Regions from separate parts of the Citrobacter meridianamericanus genome, predicted to be linked through region 1. Evidence: predicted binding sites of a transcription regulator. Region 1 holds the regulator's gene; each other region holds the start of a gene.
The links. Region 1 encodes CRP, which controls carbon source genes, mostly activating them, when cyclic AMP is high. Its sites were predicted from a motif close to ATGTGANNNNNNTCACAT; they were not measured.
Positions count from the first base shown of each region.

Region 1 (3,133 bases):
AACTCACCAGGGTTATCAGCAGCATGCCTGCCAGCGTGTAACTCTCCTGAATATGAAAGTGCAGTGTGACGCCAGCGATCACCAGGCCAACGAGCGTCCCTACTGAACGGTGTAAAATACGTACCCGGGTCGCCCCGTAGCCATTTTGCGTGACGAACAGGATTGTCATCAAAATCCAGTAGGGTTTTGGCAGATGTAAAGCGCTGCCCATCAGGCTGGCAATGCTCAACATTACGCTGATGCGTCCGGCATTACGCAGCGCTGGGGATTTCAACGACATATAGCTTTTCAGTGCGGGGATAAGCGGCAACCGACGCTGCTTGTCAGCCATTAAATCCCGGGCATACAGTGGGCGCTGGGTGCGTAGCACTCGGGCAATACGGCTGAAGTGCCAGTAACAAAATTGTCCTACCGGATTGTCCGGATGTTGGTTGGCAATTTTCTCCAGCGTGCCAATTTGTTTATCCATTGAAAAACGTGTTGGCAAGCGGTGATACAAAATGTCATCGGCCAGAACGCGAAGGCGTTCGGCGACGGTGCGCGCGTTCCAGCGGATCACCTGTTCGGCGTGGCTACGTTCTACCAGCTTTTGCACCTCTTCCGGCTGGTGGAGGCTGACGGAAATATGTTCCTGTAAATCGAGCGCCTCCTGAAAGGCACGTAGCAGGCGCTTATAATCGTTGTTGCGATGTGCCGACAGCATATGCATTTGCTGATAGCACTGGGTAATCAAATCTACCGCTTTTTGTTGGCGCACAAGCAGGGGGGGTAGCGCTTTTTCCGGATCGGCATGCTGAGTCAGGAGGCTGTATTTGGCCTCACAGTAATCGGCTAATTCACGATACAACAAGCTGAGCGACTCACGCAGCGGCTGCTCACGCCACATCCAGAACCAGAACCAGTTGAACAGGCCGTACCACAATGTACCCAACGCGTAGATCAGCAGTGGCTCCCAGACGGGCATGTTCCCGGCCAGGCTGAGCGTGAAAATTGCCGCGATAAGCGAGGCAGGTAGTAGTCGTGCATGCAGAGGGCCTAATTCAGCGGTTACACCAAGAATCAGCGTCAGGCCAGTGAGGATCAGCGGCAGCGGTATAGTCTGTGCCAGCAGTATCTGCATGATCAGACTGCATCCGGCAAACAAAGACGCACCAATCACTAAGCGTTTGAAAAAGCGCTTATGCGGGGTATCAAGACCGGCAATATTGCAGCAGGCAGGGACGAGGGAGAAGAGGAGCCCCAGATGAAGCTGCCCGATGATCAGACCGACGGCCACAGGTAAACATAGCACCAGCGTCTGTCGTAGTGCGTAGTTGATCTCAGGGTGATATATCAGTCTTCGCCACATCGGTGCAAACAAAAGTGGCGCATTACGGGGTAACGCGCCACTTCGATGGGGTTAACGTGTGCCGTAGACGACGATGGTCTTACCGTGTGCGGAGATCAGATTCTGATCTTCCAGCATCTTCAGAATACGACCAACGGTCTCACGGGAACAGCCAACGATCTGGCCGATTTCCTGGCGGGTGATTTTAATCTGCATGCCGTCCGGGTGGGTCATCGCGTCAGGCTGTTTCGCCAGATTCAGCAGAGTCTGCGCGATACGACCGGTAACGTCGAGGAAGGCAAGGTTGCCAACTTTTTCAGACGTGACCTGCAGACGGCGAGCCATCTGAGAGGACAGGCGCATCAGAATATCTGGATTGACCTGGATTAATTGGCGAAATTTTTTGTACGAAATTTCAGCGACTTCACATGCAGTTTTAGCACGGACCCAGGCGCTGCGTTCCTGACCTTCTTCGAAGAGGCCTAATTCACCAATAAAATCGCCCTGATTCAGATAAGAAAGGATCATTTCTTTCCCTTCTTCATCTTTGATCAGCACTGCCACTGAGCCTTTAACGATGTAGTACAACGTTTCCGCTTTTTCACCCTGGTGAATCAGCGTGCTCTTCGATGGGTACTTATGAATATGGCAATGAGACAAGAACCATTCGAGAGTCGGGTCTGTTTGCGGTTTGCCAAGCACCATGCGCGGTTATCCTCTGTTATAAGCTGTCTCCAGAGCCAAAATACTACCTGCCTCTGGGTTTGCAAAAATGTGCTTCCCGCTACCTGGGAAGGGGGCTGTCAATACGTGCGACGGCCTGTAATGTGATGTCCTCTGCATACATGCAGTACGTCAATGTATTACTGTAGCATCCTGACTGTTTTAGCATAGCTTTCGCCGTGTGTCTCCTGGTGTCTCGCTTCAGCATGACGCAGGTCGCCTTCCGTTGCGAGATTTGTTGTGTGCGCGTAATCTGTCAGGAAAATTGATGCATCGGAGTAATAAAATATGCAAGCACGTGTTAAGTGGGTTGAAGGGTTAACCTTCCTCGGTGAGTCCGCCTCTGGCCACCAGATTTTGATGGACGGTAACTCCGGTGATAAAGCGCCGAGCCCGATGGAAATGGTCTTAATGGCTGCGGGCGGTTGCAGCGCAATTGATGTGGTGTCGATCCTGCAAAAGGGTCGTCAGGATGTGACCAACTGCGAAGTGAAGCTGACCTCCGAGCGTCGTGATGAAGCGCCACGCCTGTTTACCCACATCAACCTGCATTTCGTTGTAACGGGTAACGATCTGAAAGATGCGTCCGTCGCTCGCGCGGTCGATCTTTCGGCGGAAAAATATTGCTCCGTGGCGCTGATGCTGGAAAAGGCGGTGAACATTACCCACTCCTATGAAGTGGTTGCCGCTTCGTGATGTTATGCCTGATGGCGTTACACTTATCAGGCCTACAGGATTTAAACGCGTAGGCCGGATAAAGCATTAGCCGCCATCCGGCAAAAAAACACCTTACTCTATCTTTTTACCTTCCATCAGTCGCTGGACTAGCGGCAGCATAATCAATTCCATCGCCAGACCCATTTTCCCGCCCGGAACAACCAATGTATTGATATGAGAAATGAATGAGCCCTGCAGCATGGCCAGTAGCCATGGGAAATCGATCCCTTCCAGATTACGAAAATGAATCACGACAAAGCTTTCATCGAGTGACGGAATACTCTTGGCGGCAAAGGGGTTAGAGGTATCGACGGTGGGTACGCGCTGAAAGTTAATGTGCGTACGGGAAAACTGCGGCGTGATGTA
Region 1 covers NZ_CP101036.1:421,308-424,440, forward strand. Annotated here, with positions in the region: gene NMD08_RS01925 (YccS/YhfK family putative transporter) at 1-1,348, opposite strand, end outside; gene crp (cAMP-activated global transcriptional regulator CRP) at 1,400-2,032, opposite strand; gene NMD08_RS01935 (OsmC family protein) at 2,339-2,746, shown strand; gene NMD08_RS01940 (phosphoribulokinase) at 2,840-3,133, opposite strand, start outside.

Region 2 (3,133 bases), 2.4 Mb from region 1:
TGCAGGCCCGGGTACGATTGCGATGATCATCAGTTCGGCCTCCACCGTGCGTCATGGCTCCGAATTTCCAGAGTGGGTGATCATGGTTGCGCCACCGATTATCTTTGCGGTGGTTGGGGTTATTCTGTGGGGCTGTTTACGCAGTTCCGGGGGGATCATGCGCCTGGTCGGCAAAGGGGGGATCGAAGCGATTTCCCGTCTGATGGGCTTCCTGCTGGTGTGTATGGGCGTGCAGTTTATTATAAACGGCGTGCTGGAAATTATTAAGACTTACGCGTAAAGCAAGGTGCCCGGTATGGTCTACCGGGCACTTTTTATCAATGCTGGGGCTGTTCTTCCAGCGATACCGGCCATTTACGAAAGATAATCACTGACCATATCAACGCTACAACGGCAGGCACTGCGCCTACGTAACCAATCGTAGACATTGACCAGTGCAGACTCACCTGATTGCCCACCAGGGCGCCAGCGCCAATACCGATATTGAAGATTCCGGAGAACAATGCCATAGCGACGTCGGTGGCATCCGGGGCCAGCGCCAGCACTTTTACCTGCATGCCCAGACCTATCAACATAATGGCGATGCCCCAGAAAATACTCAGGACAGCCAGATGCATTTCGCTGCCAGCGGCGGGCAGTAATAGCACCAGACATATCGTCAGCAGGGCAATGGCGCTGCTAATCAGTACGGAGGCATGTTGATTACCCAACTTGCCGAATATGACGCTCCCGACAATACCCGCACCACCCAGAACCAGCAACAGTACGGTAGCAAAGTTTGCGCTCAGCCCGGCGACAGTCTGCACAAACGGTTCAATATAGCTATAGGCCGTGTAATGCGCGGTGACCACAATCACCGTTAGTACATACAGACTCATCAACGCCGGACGGCGGAATAACACCGGCAGACTTTTTAATGAACCGGAATGCTCACTGGGTAATGTTGGCAGGAGCTTAATCAGGCAAAGCAGAGTAATTAGCGCCCCCATACCAATGGCGAAGAAGGTAGTGCGCCAGCCAAAATACTGGCCGACGATGCGTCCGATAGGCAGCCCCAGCACCATCGCCAGCGCGGTGCCGGTCGCAATCAGACTGAGTGCCTGCGCGCGTTTCCCGGCCGGAGCAAGGCGGATCGCCAGCGATGCGGTAATCGACCAGAAAATGGCGTGTGCGAAAGCTATACCAATACGACTAATCAACAACACGGTAAAATTCCATGCCAGGAAAGAGAGTACGTGGCTGGCAATAAACACGACAAACAGGCAGATCAGTAGCTTGCGGCGTTCTACCTGGCTGGTGAGCAGCATGAAGGGTAGCGACATCAAGGCCACAACCCAGGCGTAGATCGTCAGCATGATCCCGACCTGAGCGGTCTGCATATTAAAGCTTTGTGCGATGTCGGAAAGCAAACCGACAGGGACAAACTCGGTGGTATTAAAAATAAAACCGGCAATAGCAAGCGTAACTACCCGTAGCCACGCGACCTTGCGGGAAACAGTGTCTGTTGTCATATCTAATAGGTGGATTAGCTGCGAAAAGGTAAGGGCACGATCTTAAAACGTTTGCTGGCGAAAATACAATCATTTTGTGATTCAGATCGCATTTCATTGACTGGATGACATAATTTGCTGCCGAACATTCTGCGTATTTTTAACTATTTCATTATTAATGAAATTCCGGGCGAGGGTATCTCGCCCGGATGGGGATTTAGCGCAACGATGCCCCACCGCATATGACTAACTCCTGCCCGGTTACCGCAGCGGCATTTTCTGATACCAGCCAGGCGACCAGCGAAGCGACTTCCTGAGGTTTAATCAGGCGGCCAATGGGTGGCACGTTGGGAGGAGAACTTTCACGGCCAGGCATCTTCAGCATTGGCGTTTGCGTAGCGCCTGGGGCGACCACATTCACTGTAATCCCTTTTGGTGCAAGTTCTGCGGCCCAGCTTCTGATCATTCCCACCAACGCGGCTTTGGTTGCCGCATACTGTGAACGACCAGCCGCACCACGAGAGGTTCGACTTCCGATGGCCACCACCCGCCCGCCAGCGACCATCCGGGGAGCAAAGTAATTGACCAGCGTTTCGACGGCCTCAATATGTAAATGCCATAATCGCTGGCTGATGTCGGCGTTCAATTCCCCCAGCGGTGCCGCAGCCATAATACCTGCGGCATGAATAATAGCGTCAGGTGTGGCGAGCGTTGGCATTATGTCCCATAAAGATGAGTTGTCGCTCAGATCCACATTCACGCAGCAAAACGCAGGATCGCTGCGTGCGACGGAGGAGCGGCACAAACCTGTTACTTGCCAGCCGTCATTGAGCAACTGAGTGACAATGGCCTCGCCGATCCCGGAGCTGGCTCCGGTGACAATCGCGTGACGCATTTAAACCTCCGGAGATGACAGGGGAACTTTGAACACGGCTTTGCGGACTGTTCCTGGCTGGCTGACCGCACATAATGCCTGATGCGCTTCACCAGGCATAAAGACGGCAAAATCTCCTGCTCGTAACGTTATCGTGACATTCAGTTCAGCCTGTGTAGAAATAAAAAGGTCGGGTTTGCGTTCTTCATCACCGTTGAAAAAAGCAGATTTTCCCCCCGCGTTGATACGCTCTTCTCCTGTCAAAACCACCTGTATATCGGCCCACTGGCGATGGTATTCAGTATGACGCTGCGAGGCTTGCTGGGTTTGCGCTGGGCCAAGAGTACAAAACCAGTCGACATTATCAGGCTGCCATCGGCCATCTTCTCGTGCCTGTAAGGCCGCGAGATGGCAGCGGGGATCGCGCAGTATATCCTGCAGACAGAAGGGTAACCCTGCCAGATCGAGAACGTTAAGATTACCGATAATCATCAGTGATCCTCCTGAATCCATTCCGGAGTGAGGCGAACGTATTTAATGGCCTGACGAAAATACGTATAAGCAATGTGCAATTGACCATCAGCACCCTGTTTAATACTGGGATAGGAAAACTCACGGTTGAGTTTTTCTTGTGAATTGTTGGTCATGCAATAACCGTCGCCTTCATCAAGATTACGCTGCCAGGGCCACGTTTTACCCCCATCGGCAGAGAGGGCGACGGTCATCGGTGCGCGTGGTGCGCCCCAGAAAGCCGAACGGCCTGATGTCA
Region 2 covers NZ_CP101036.1:2,857,438-2,860,570, reverse strand. Annotated here, with positions in the region: gene NMD08_RS14005 (MarC family NAAT transporter) at 1-280, shown strand, start outside; gene NMD08_RS14000 (sugar transporter) at 318-1,511, opposite strand; gene NMD08_RS13995 (SDR family NAD(P)-dependent oxidoreductase) at 1,708-2,385, opposite strand; gene NMD08_RS13990 (YhcH/YjgK/YiaL family protein) at 2,386-2,856, opposite strand; gene NMD08_RS13985 (exo-alpha-sialidase) at 2,856-3,133, opposite strand, start outside.
Region 2: NMD08_RS14000 (sugar transporter) is a predicted target of CRP. The motif match lies at 1,586-1,603, and genes of this name have one in related genera.

Region 3 (3,133 bases), 580 kb from region 1:
TACCGATACCGTGAGTAGACGCCTGCGCACGGTGAGCGGTACCGAAAGCATCCATAACGAATACGTCGCACAGAGCAGCATATTTTTTGGACAGCGCTTCGTCGTCTTTCTTCTCGCCTTTGTTAAAGCGAACGTTTTCCAGAACAACCAGTTCACCGGCAGCGACTTCAACGCCGTCCAGGTAATCTTTTACCAGGCGAACCGGAGCAGACAGTTTGTCTTTCAGGTAGTTAACAACCGGCAGCAGAGAGAATTCTTCGTTGTACTCGCCTTCGGTAGGACGACCCAGGTGGGAAGTTACCATCACTTTAGCACCCTGTTTCAGGGCCAGTTCGATGGTCGGCAGGGAAGCACGAATACGTGCATCGCTGGTTACTTTCCCTTCTTTAACTGGTACGTTCAGGTCCGCACGGATAAAAACGCGTTTACCAGCCAGATCCAGATCGGTCATCTTAATTACAGACATGGTGAATCCTCTCGTTGATTCATAAAGTTTTGTCGACGCTCAAGCGTCGAGCCTGAAACCAATAGCAGCCATCGCTAACGTCGTGTCGAGCATACGGTTAGCAAAGCCCCATTCATTATCACACCAGACCAGCGTTTTGATCAGGTGAGCGCCACTCACGCGCGTTTGCGTACCATCAACGATGGCGCTGTGCGGGTCGTGGTTAAAATCTACAGAGACCAACGGTAATTCCGTATAGTCAACTATACCATGAAATGCACCCTGTGCTGCTTTTTGCAGCAACTGGTTGACTTCACTGGCTTTTACTGGTTTTTTCACCGTCACGCTTAAGTCGATCGCCGTCACATTTATGGTTGGTACACGCACCGCAATCGCTTCAAAACGATCGTTAAACTGCGGGAAAATTCTCGTGATGCCCGCCGCCAGTTTAGTATCAACCGGAATGATCGACTGACTGGCCGCTCGTGTGCGACGCAAGTCAGGATGATAAGCATCAATAACCTGCTGATCGTGCATCGCGGAGTGGATCGTGGTGACGGTACCAGACTCAATGCCGTAAGCATCATCCAGCAATTTAATGACGGGTATTATACAATTCGTAGTGCAGGAGGCATTGGAAACGATCCGGTGCTCAGCGCGCAGCTGATCCTGATTAACGCCAAACACAACGGTTGCGTCGATGTCGTGACTACCAGGATGTGAAAAGAGCACTTTCTTTGCGCCGGCGGCAATATGCGCCTCTCCGTGTTCGCGACTGCCGAAGACCCCCGTACAATCCAGCACAACGTCGACACCCAGTTCGCGCCATGGAAGCGCATCGAGCGTTCGCTCATGCAGAATGCGGATCGCATCATCGCCAACGATGAGCTGGTCTCGTTCCTGACGAACATCCCAGGCAAAACGCCCATGGCTGGTGTCATATTTCAACAAATGCGCCATGCCTGCAGCATCCGCCAGTTCGTTGATTGCCACCACGGTGATTTCCGCCCGACGCCCGGATTCATACAAAGCACGAACCACGTTGCGTCCGATGCGACCGAAACCATTAATCGCTACGCGTACGGTCATAGGTCTCCTGCAAGGATTTCTCAGAAACGATGTGGCAGACAGAGTAATGCAGCAAATCGCTCAGGGAAACCTTACCTGTCGCAAACTGCGACTAATTGGTTAATTGTCGAACATTTAATCGACTGAAACGCTTCAGCTAGAATAAGCGAAACGCGGAATAAAAGGAATGATTGTCCAGCAACAGAACACAGTTATCTGACTTACGTCACATTTTAACGTCCTTCAACGCGACTTTTATTCCATATTCCAGAATTACGAATAACCGTAGCAAGATTATTTCATTGCCATGTCACAAATCCTGATTTATATCAGAAAGCGCCTTAACCCGCGTCTATATTATCAGCGCTACGTCCGAGTCTCGGAGTTCCTCAACTATGACAACATTCTATTCCCAACCATCTGAAGCTCGCTTTCATGCGCTGCGTTTACTACCCGGCGAGGAAGTCTTTTCAGCGCTACATGCGTTTATCCAGCAACATCAACTACAGGCAGCCTGGATAGCGGGTTGCACCGGCAGTTTGACCAACGTTGCTCTGCGCTTCGCCGGATGTGAAGAAACCACCTTACACACGGGGACGTGGGAAATTATCTCTCTGAACGGCACGCTGGAACTTACCGGCGAGCATCTCCATCTGGCGATTGCCGACCAGCACGGCGCGATGCTGGGCGGACACATGATGCCGGGTTGTACCGTGCGAACCACGCTGGAACTGGTGATTGGCGAGTTGGCGTCTCTGGCATTCAGCCGACAGCCCTGCGCCGTCTCCGGTTATGACGAACTGGTTATTTCATCCCGCTAACGCTTCACTTATTCGAGGTCTTCTATGGCGCGTCGCCAATTTTCCAGCCAGTCTCTGGTACTTATTGTCATTGCTATCGCCATCAACATGGTCGGCGGGCAACTCATCAGCATGTTGAAATTGCCTATTTTTCTCGACTCGATTGGCACGTTGATCAGCGCGGTGCTGTTAGGCCCGGTCGTGGGGATGCTAACCGGATTACTCACTAACCTGTTATGGGGGCTTTTGACCGATCCTATTGCCGCCGCCTTCGCGCCTGTGGCGATGGTTATTGGACTGGTTGCCGGTTGGCTGGCACGGGCTGGATGGTTTCGCACCTTACCCAAAGTCGTGGTCAGCGGCGTGATCATCACACTTGCAGTGACCCTCGTTGCCGTGCCGATTCGCACGACCCTGTTTGGCGGCGTCACTGGCAGCGGTGCCGATCTTTTTGTTGCCTGGATGCACTCGGTCGGTCAGAACCTGGTGGAGTCCGTCGCCATCACCGTCATCGGAGCGAATCTGGTCGATAAAATCCTCACGGCAATCATCGTCTGGGTGCTGCTGCGACAACTTCCGCTGCGCACCACGCGTCATTTCCCTACGATGTCTGCCGTGCGCTAAATGCATCCGTTTACGTCGTTAACTCTGTGGGCGCTTGCCGCCTGCTCCACGCTCCTGCTGCCAGCCGGAGTGCCGCTCAGCTTGTACGGCGCCGCGACGTTCGTCAGTTTGTTATGTATGAAGGCTACGCGGTCGCGAGCGAAATACGTACTTTGGCTGATGATCCCCTTAGGGCTGGGGCTATGGCTGGTACACG
Region 3 covers NZ_CP101036.1:1,002,468-1,005,600, reverse strand. Annotated here, with positions in the region: gene pgk (phosphoglycerate kinase) at 1-466, opposite strand, end outside; gene epd (erythrose-4-phosphate dehydrogenase) at 506-1,534, opposite strand; gene NMD08_RS04865 (PPC domain-containing DNA-binding protein) at 1,909-2,334, shown strand; gene NMD08_RS04860 (ECF transporter S component) at 2,359-2,937, shown strand; gene NMD08_RS04855 (energy-coupling factor transporter transmembrane component T) at 2,938-3,133, shown strand, end outside.
Region 3: epd (erythrose-4-phosphate dehydrogenase) is a predicted target of CRP. The motif match lies at 1,728-1,745, and genes of this name have one in related genera.

Region 4 (3,133 bases), 1.8 Mb from region 1:
TATGAACAATTCCAACTGCAGCCATATCAATATCCTTATTTACAGAAAGGGGGATGTACGTTACTAACGCCAGTACAACGGGCTGCCGCTGCACTACATCTCTACGTACAATTATAACTGTTAGCAGAATAAATCCGTTCCGCCGGTCCTTTAGCGATCGCGAATTATATTCGCTCCCGATCGTGAATCAGCATAACGCTTGCTCCGACATAAGAAAATCCTTAAATCTGTGTATTTATGTTTTTTTACATATTGTCATCACCCCATCTGTGCTTCTGCTCTCTTTGCATATAGATGACATGAATGCAACGAGTTGATATTTATGTTATTAAATCCACATTTCAATAATGAAATGGTGTTTTAAATCACAAAAATATTTTCCACAATAAGATATTGTCTGGCTCCTGATGATTATCTGTTCATGCTGCGAAGCAATTTCACGATCGGATTAATGATCTGATAGCTAATTTTTTGTGCCAGATCAGTTTTAATCAAATTGAGAAATTTAACGGCCAGAACTATTCGTCATTAATTGTTTCGTTTATGTGGATAAAGCGAGGAGTTACATATGAAGAAAGTCGCGGTGCTGCTGGCACCCGGTTTTGAAGAGGCGGAGGCGATAGTTACCATTGATATTCTGCGTCGACTGAATATCGAGGTTGAAACTCTGGCCTGCGCGGAGTCACGCGCGGTGGTGAGTTACCATGACGTACCGATGGTAACGGACAGCACGCTGGCCGCGCGTCAGTCGTATCTCTACGATGCCATCGTGTTGCCTGGCGGGCCGCAGGGTAGCGTTAACCTTGCCGCCAGTGAGGCGGTTATCCGGTTTGTGGCTCGTCATGATGATGAGGGGAAACTCATCTGCCCGGTGTGTTCTGCGGCTGCACGGGTGTTGGGCGGCAACGGTCTGCTGAAGGGGCGTCGCTACGTGTGCTCTGGAGAGCTGTGGCAAAACGTCACCGATGGGGAATATATCGATGCGCCGGTGGTTGAAGATGGCAATCTGATTAGCGGCAAAGGGTTAGGGCATATTTTCGATTTCGCGCTGACGCTTTCGGCGCGTCTGCTGGGCGACGACACTCCGGTTCGCGATCACGCTGACCACATTTATTACCAATGGTAATCATTTTCCCGAATGCTTCGGTATTCGGGAACAAGGATTCGTTGGCTGATGTTATGGACTAATCTGCTATTCCTCTTTTTTTCCGTCGACAAAACCGCGTTTTTTTATGTCATTTCCCGCTGAATTTATGTACGCAATTACTGTAATTCTGTGGTGTGATGCCGCTCTCTTATGGAGAATCAATTTCCCGCTAAAAATACTCTCAGCACTGGCATTGATCTTATCAATAAAAGGTAATGCCTTGTTTTACGTCCGAATTACAAAAAATCGTCTGATTTTACCCTACATAAAAGAACGTTAAAGCTGGAGTTAACCATGCACAAATTCACTAAAGCGCTGGCTGCCATCGGTCTGGCTGCCATTATGTCACAATCCGCTATCGCTGAATCCATGAAGCTCGGTTTCTTGGTTAAACAGCCGGAAGAACCGTGGTTCCAGACAGAATGGAAATTTGCCGATAAAGCCGGTAAAGACCTTGGCTTTGAGGTGATCAAAATTGCCGTTCCGGATGGTGAGAAAACCCTTAACGCCATCGACAGCCTCGCTGCCAGTGGCGCAAAAGGGTTTGTCATTTGTACCCCGGATCCTAAACTCGGGCCTGCCATTATGGCGAAGGCACGTGGCTACGATATGAAAGTCATTGCCGTTGATGACCAGTTTGCCAACGCCAAAGGCAAGCCGATGGAGACCGTGCCGTTAGTGATGATGGCGGCAACCAAAATTGGTGAGCGCCAGGGTCAGGAACTGTACAAGGAGATGCAAAAACGCGGCTGGGATGTGAAATCCACCGCCGTGATGGCTATAACTGCGAACGAACTCGACACCGCACGTCGTCGTACTTCTGGTTCAATGGAAGCGCTTAAAGCCGCTGGCTTCCCGGAAAAACAGATCTACCAGGTCCCAACTAAATCAAATGATATCCCCGGCGCATTCGATGCCGCTAACTCTATGCTGGTTCAGCATCCTGAAGTCAAACACTGGCTGATTGTCGGCATGAACGACAACACCGTGCTGGGCGGCGTACGTGCGACCGAAGGGCAGGGCTTCAAAGCACCAAACGTAATTGGTATTGGTATCAACGGCGTTGATGCAGTAAGCGAACTGTCCAAAGGCGAAGCGACCGGGTTCTACGGCTCATTGCTGCCAAGCCCGGACGTTCACGGCTATAAATCAAGCGAAATGCTCTACAACTGGGTAACAAAAGGTGCAGAGCCTCCGGCGTTTACCGAAGTGACGGATGTAGTGCTGATTACCCGCGATAACTTCAAAGAAGAGCTCGCGAAGAAAGGCTTAGGCGGTAAGTAACATAAACGCCGGATGCGACGTCAATGCGTCTTGTCCGGCGTACGAATTGCGTACTCAGTAGGCCGGATGAGGCAACGCCGCTATCCGGCATAAAGATCTGATTCACGGAGACGTTATGCAACAGTCTACCCCGTATCTCTCATTTCGCGGCATTGGCAAAACGTTCCCCGGCGTTAAAGCGCTTACGGATATCAGTTTCGACTGCTATGCCGGTCAGGTGCATGCGCTGATGGGCGAAAATGGCGCCGGGAAGTCAACACTCTTAAAGATTCTCAGCGGTAACTATGCGCCAACAACGGGATCTTTGACGATCCGCGGACAAGAGGTTTCGTTTGCGGACACCACTGCTGCGCTTAATGCCGGTGTCGCCATTATTTATCAGGAGCTGCATCTCGTCCCGGAAATGACCGTTGCCGAGAATATTTATCTAGGCCAGTTGCCGCATAAAGGCGGAATTGTGAACCGCTCGCTGCTGAACTATGAAGCGGGGATCCAGCTTAAGCATCTGGGCATGGATATCGATCCCGACACACCATTGAAATACCTCTCCATCGGTCAATGGCAGATGGTGGAGATTGCGAAAGCGCTGGCGCGAAACGCCAAAATTATTGCGTTTGATGAACCGACCAGCTCCCTGTCAGCACGTGAGATTGAGAATCTGTTTCGCGTTATCCGCGAGTTGCGCAATGAAGGACGCATCAT
Region 4 covers NZ_CP101036.1:2,200,698-2,203,830, forward strand. Annotated here, with positions in the region: gene NMD08_RS10495 (non-heme ferritin-like protein) at 1-25, opposite strand, end outside; gene NMD08_RS10500 (DJ-1/PfpI family protein) at 569-1,126, shown strand; gene NMD08_RS10505 (arabinose ABC transporter substrate-binding protein) at 1,442-2,431, shown strand; gene araG (arabinose ABC transporter ATP-binding protein AraG) at 2,547-3,133, shown strand, end outside.
Region 4: NMD08_RS10505 (arabinose ABC transporter substrate-binding protein) is a predicted target of CRP. The motif match lies at 1,280-1,297, and genes of this name have one in related genera.